2 regions of the Lysinibacillus sp. FSL K6-0102 genome follow, and region 1 is predicted to be linked to the other one. Evidence: riboswitches for the same ligand, from Rfam matches in the RefSeq annotation. Region 1 holds a riboswitch; the other holds the start of a gene.
The links. A riboswitch is a leader RNA that binds a small molecule or an ion and turns the genes downstream of it on or off. The one in region 1 is predicted to bind FMN.

Region 1 (3,218 bases):
TTGTAATGGTACCCATAATATCTTTACCGATTTCATGTCCCGAAGATTTCAGAGCCTTGACAGAGATTGTAGGATCTTGCTCGTATAAAGCAAAAATTGAGGAAGCCATTGTAATAGAAACATCCATTACTGCCCCAAGTGAGCCAATAAATAAACCTGCCATAAAGACAGTACGATAGGGACGTGTTAAAAATTGCATTTCTTCATAACGAAGACCATTTTCACCTGTCAACCACATTACAATAGAGCTTATGATAAGCGCTATAACAGTGCCTAAAAGTGTGGACACGATGGCTACATATGTTTTTGTATGCAATCCACTAATAAGTAGTAGCGAAATAATCGTAAATAGCAGGGCGCAAATGCCGCTGACTAATAACAGGCTTACGCCCCCATGCTTCACATAAAGATCTAATGCGAATGATAAAATCACAGCATTGACACTCAAACTAATGATAGAAAATAAGCCTTGTCTTTTACCTACAATAAGTAGGGCAAAAATAAAAATCCATGCAATCATTACCATGGTTTGATCTCGTTTTAAATCGAGAATGGTTCCTGTTAAAACAGATTGTGTTTTGCGATCATCTAGCGTGACAAAGATTTCATTGCCTACATGGTATTCTTGATCAAAAGCACCAGACGAAGAATAGTCATTCGTCAAATGAATGGATTGCCCCTTATGCTGACCATTTTTGATAATGGCCATAATCTCCTGTGTAAACAAAAAATCCTCATTTTCATACATATCTGTCATGGGTTCTGATGCTGTTACATCCACTTGCGTTATTTCCGCTATCGGTCGATCATAAAATTGTTCGTTATGATGTACGAAAACGATCGAAACCCCACAACAGAGTGCTAATAGGGCATAGAAAATAGCTTGTTTAAAAGGTATATTTTTAAAAAATGTCAAGTAAATGACCTCCAAACTGCTAGACTGAATAGTCACTTGTAAAGGAACGTTTTTTTGATTAAGAAGTTCCATAAACAGGTTAAATGTCATCATTTTAATAATATCTTTTACATTTTTCAAGTCGAGTCAGAACTGTTTAAAATTTATGCTTCGAAAAAAATTTAAAAAGAAGGATGGATAATATAATAAAATAGTGTTATCGTAAGATTAGCTAAATAAAAATATTCTTCGGGGTAGGGTGAAATTCCCGATCGGCGGTGATGAAGCAATTCAAAGTCCGTGAGCGCAAGCTGATTTGGTGCAAATCCAAAACCGACAGTTACAGTCTGGATGGGAGAAGGGTAAAAATGCGAACTTTTTAAATTGATACTAATTTAGAAGGTTTATTTGACTATGCATTTATTACAAAACTTCCCAATCATCTTGTGGGAAGTTTTTTTATTTAGCTACAATCGAATAGAAGATGTTCTTCGGGGTAGGGTGAAATTCCCAATCGGCGGTGATGAAGCAATTCAAAGTCCGTGAGCGCAAGCTGATTTGGTGCAAATCCAAAACCGACAGTGATAGTCTGGATGGGAGAAGAACGAATGAGATGACGGTCTATGAAAAAATTGTTTTCAACTAGGCTTATTTGTTGATGTCTTATACTCCCAAAACCCCTTTGATGTAAAGGGGTTTTTATTTTTTATTGCTAACGAGAGAAGGGAGAAGGATAAGGCACAAAAACAGGTGGATCAACTTTAAAAGTTAAGGATAGAAGTGCTAATAAAGTAGAGTAGGTGATGGAATGTTTACAGGACTTGTAGAGGATATTGGTATCATAAAAGCCTTGCAAAGCGATCGGGACAGTATGAAAATTACGGTTCAATCAGCCAAGATAACGGAGGATGTCAAGCTTGGTGACAGTATAGCGGTCAATGGAGTTTGTTTAACGGTGACAAATTTCACACAACAGCAGCTTACGATGGATGTTATGCCTGAAACAGTCAAAGCAACAAATCTACAGCAGCTGGCAATAGGTGATTCTGTTAATTTGGAGCGTGCCATGCCTGCTAATGGGCGATTTGGTGGCCATTTTGTTGCTGGTCATGTTGATGGAGTCGGCAAAATTTTGCGCAAACGTCCAGTAGCAAACGCCGTATATATTGATATCGAAATGTCAGAGGAGCTAACCAACTTTTGTATTCCAAAGGGTTCCATAACAATTGATGGCACAAGCTTAACCCTTTTTCATGTTGAAGCCAATAGTGTCACAATTTCACTTATTCCTCATACTTACAAAGAAACCGTTTTAGGTATGAAGAGGGTTGGAGCAATCGTTAATATCGAAACCGATTTAGTTGGAAAATACATTATAGGGCAATTAAAAAAGGGGCAAACAACGCTAGCTATTACAAGAGATTATTTAGCACAACATGGTTTTTAAATCACAGAATAGGAGTTGATCATCGTGCTACATTCAATTGAAGAAGCCATAGAGGATTTAAAGCAGGGCAATATGATTGTGGTGGTTGATGATGAAGATCGAGAAAATGAAGGAGATCTTCTGGCACTCGCTGAATTCATCACACCAGCAACAATCAACTTTATGGCAACCAATGGTAGAGGTTTAATTTGTACGCCGATTTCGCAGCAGCTTGCACAAAAGCTAGATTTATATCCAATGGTTCAGCACAATACAGATAACCATCAAACCGCATTTACGGTAAGTATTGATCATGTAGAAACAACGACAGGGATTAGCGCCTTTGAGCGTGCGCTAACGATACAAAGAATGATAGAAAAGCAAGCTAAGCCAACTGATTTTCGTCGACCAGGCCATATTTTTCCGTTGATTGCGAAAGAGCAAGGAGTGCTGGAACGGAGAGGGCACACGGAGGCCACTATTGATCTAGCGAAGCTTTGTCATAGCGTACCTGCAGGTGTTATTTGCGAAATTATGGGTGATGATGGGCACATGCTTCGGTTTGAAGAACTAACAAATTACGCTGCACATCATGGCTTAAAAATGATCTCGATAGAAGCATTGGTTGCTTATCGTAAACAATTATCCACTAATAAAACTAAAATTTCTATGTAAAAAGGAGAAGGAACAATGGGTAAAACATTTGAAGCACAATTAATTGGAACGGATTTGAAAATTGCAGTAGTAGTGGGTCGTTTTAATGAGTTTATTACTAGCAAATTATTGGATGGGGCAATGGATGGTTTAACTCGTCATGGGGTTGATTCTGCATCTATTGATGTTGCATGGGTGCCAGGAGCTTTTGAAGTTCCTTTTATAGCGAAACAACTGGCAGAA
Region 2 (3,218 bases), 360 kb from region 1:
GCCCCTAAGCTTTCTGACCGCCGTTCAAAAGAAGAAATATTAAATCGGTTAATGGCAGATGCTCGCTTGCAGGATAATAGTCACCTACAAGAAGCGATACAACAACCTATAGAGAATGAAGAAGCACAACAAGAAAGTAAATCTTTAATACAAGATGAACGACCATCACGATTTAAGTTCCGAAAAATGCCGATTTTTACGAGTGTAGCAGCAGTTTTCGTGATAACGGTACTCGTTGGCTTCATGTTCATGAATAATGACGCTAGCCAAAAAGATCTAGCTAGTACGCCAGAAACGGCTAATTACTCTACGTTACAGGAAGATCGTTCTGCTAAAGAGGCAGCTACCCAGGATGAGGCACTTCAATCCAGTATTGTATCGGAGCATGAGCGTATGCTATCTTTACGGTCGTCTGTCTATGAGGAAGATGTGAAAGATGCTGTCGTTTTCCGTATTGGTTTGGCAGGACGCGATGCAGAAAGTGTTCCAATGACATATGTGATACCAAATGAGCGTGTAGCAACTGATTTTGGAACAGAAAAGCCTTCTACCCTACAGATGTATGAAAAATATGCTCCTCAAATAGATGAAGAAGCCAAAGGGTTTACGGATTATCATCCTTTTAAAGGTGAACTGAAGGAGAAGGAAGACAAGCTTGTCCACGTATTACCAAAGGACAATGACTATGATGTTGCATCAGCTACCGTTAATGAGTACAAAGGGACTTTAGAGGATACCTTCTCGGATTCTGAATATACGGAAGTTGAGATTCAAAATGAAGATGGCACACCTTATGAGTTTTCTCAGGAGGGTGAGCCAAGTCAAGCCATGTCATTAACAAACGCCAAGCATTTTAATTATTATTTATACCAAGATGGTAGTGGGGCAGAATACCTGTCACCAGATTTCCGTCAAACATTTGCTAATGTTACAGAGGCACTTACACTAATGAAAAACAAAAATGATGATGTTTATGTAACAGTGGTTCCTGAAAATGTAACATATACCGTGAAAGAGGAAGCAGAAGGTGTAGTCGTAACATTCGATATTCCCTTAGATTTAGCATCGATGGAGCCAATTCGCGCTACCCAATTGATTGAAGCTATGATGTTAACTGCTGCTAGCTTTGACCAACAATTACGCTTGGATAATGTGGTCCAAGAAAGCTGGGAAGGATTCGATTTAAAAACGTATTTGCCCAAGCCTGTGGGGCCAAATAAACAATATATGCCTTAGTCAAAATCAAAAATGGAGCATTCCTGTAACATGGAATGCTCCATTTTTACAATACTTACAAATCTAATCGGAATTTTTTAAGCAGAACTATTTACTTTTTCTTAATAATTAATTATAGTAAGGTTGTAGTATAAAATAATATGATTCATCTTCGGGGCAGGGTGAAAATCCCGACCGGCGGTAATAGAGTGGTGAACCGTTAATGTTTCCATTAACTCGAATGGTTTATGCTTCGCTCTTCAGCCCGCGACCTGTGCAAATTTATTTGCATGGCTGACTTGGTGTAATTCCGAGGCCGACAGTTAAAGTCTGGATGGGAGAAGATGGAGGTACGATCGTCATTCATTGTTATGAAATAAACTATGACCGAGCGCTTTTTTTGTATGGCTTTTTAAACAGTGCTCAAAAATAGTTTAAATTGACGCTTATTCGTCATGCCTTTCTCCCTTGTGCTCTTTATGCATAAGGGTTTTTTCGTGCTAACAATTGAAAGATCGTCACCTTTCTTCTTGCGAGATTGAATCAGCAAAGAGGAGAGAGTTTTCTATGAAGAAAAATGTTAAACTTCAATCGTTTATTACGATTGGCATGCTGAGCAGTATTTCGTTTTTATTAATGCTTTTTAATTTCCCAATTCCACCATTCCCAGCATTCTTGGAAGTCGACTTTAGTGATATGCCTGCATTAATAGCAGCCATCACAATGGGGCCTGTAGCTGGTATTTTAGTAGAATTATTTAAAAATGTATTGGATTGGATTTTCTCTGGAACGCCAACAGGTGTGCCAGTAGGTCATATTGCCAACTTTGCAACAGGTATTTTATTTATTTTGCCTGTAAGCCTTATTTTTAATCGCTTTAAAACAATTGCTGGTCTTGTTGGAGGTTTAGCGACAGGAACAGTCGTAATGGCAGTAGGGATGAGTATTTTAAACTACGCAGTATTTTTACCGATGTACACATACTTCTTAGGAATGGAACCTGTTGTAGGTGACTCACTTTATAAAATGATTATCGCTGGGATTTTACCATTTAACATTGTGAAAGGTATTTTATTAACGGCTATTATGGCGTTTTTATTTACAACTATGCGCAAGTGGATCGACCGCCAGCGTTCTATCTATATAACAAAATAATTTTTACTAACCTCGGGTGAACATACCTGAGGTTTTTTGTTGGAAGGAATGATGGATAGGGAAAGGTGTGAAGAATAGAAAGGCAAAACTAACGGATAAATATAGAAAAAAGTAATGGGGTAAAAAAGCTAACTAGTACTTTATAATTATAATCTAGTCGAAAGCTATATTTTCATGTAAAATAGAGAAGAGTTTAGAATGTTTGAGGAGTTTGAAGAGATGAGTGGAAAAAAAGGACAATGGTCTAGTAAATTAGGTTTTATTTTAGCGTCAGCTGGTGCGGCGATCGGACTAGGGGCAATTTGGAAACTTCCCTATGTAACAGGACAAAGTGGTGGAGGAGCATTTTTCCTTATCTTTGTGTTATTTACCTTGTTAATAGGACTACCGATGTTATTGTCCGAGTATGTTTTAGGACGTGGTACACAATCCGAGGCTGTAACAGCGTATAAAAAAATTGCTCCAACTAAGCCAGGATGGGCCTGGATTGGTCGAATGGGCGTGCTAGGCTGTTTTTTATTATTAACTTTTTATAGCGTTGTTGGAGGTTGGATCTTTATTTATAGCGGGCTAGGTGTAGCTGGCGCGGTAATTGATCCAGCAGTAGATCCTGCTGAATTATTTGGAAAAATTATAGGCACGCCTTGGATTACGCTAGTTGGTCTAGTGTTGTTTACATTAGCCAACGTACTTGTGATTTCATTAGGTGTACAAAATGGGATTGAAAAGGCCAATAAATGGATGATGCCGTTACTTTTCATAATGTTTATTGTCCTTGTTGTGCGTGCAGTTACATTAGATGGGGCAATGGAAGGGGTAAAATTCTTCTTATGGCCTGATTTCTCGAA

Region 2: another riboswitch for FMN. It lies ahead of NYE73_RS06145 (ECF transporter S component); the one in region 1 lies ahead of ribE (riboflavin synthase).

The regions. Positions count from the first base shown of each region.
Region 1 is NZ_JBBOPH010000001.1:1,663,519-1,666,736, forward strand. It holds gene NYE73_RS08225 (YibE/F family protein) at 1-916, opposite strand, end outside; FMN riboswitch at 1,137-1,262, shown strand; FMN riboswitch at 1,379-1,504, shown strand; gene ribE (riboflavin synthase) at 1,704-2,342, shown strand; gene ribB (3,4-dihydroxy-2-butanone-4-phosphate synthase) at 2,367-2,996, shown strand; gene ribH (6,7-dimethyl-8-ribityllumazine synthase) at 3,012-3,218, shown strand, end outside.
Region 2 is NZ_JBBOPH010000001.1:1,302,385-1,305,602, forward strand. It holds gene NYE73_RS06140 (RNA polymerase subunit sigma) at 1-1,236, shown strand, start outside; FMN riboswitch at 1,380-1,565, shown strand; gene NYE73_RS06145 (ECF transporter S component) at 1,783-2,370, shown strand; gene NYE73_RS06150 (sodium-dependent transporter) at 2,590-3,218, shown strand, end outside.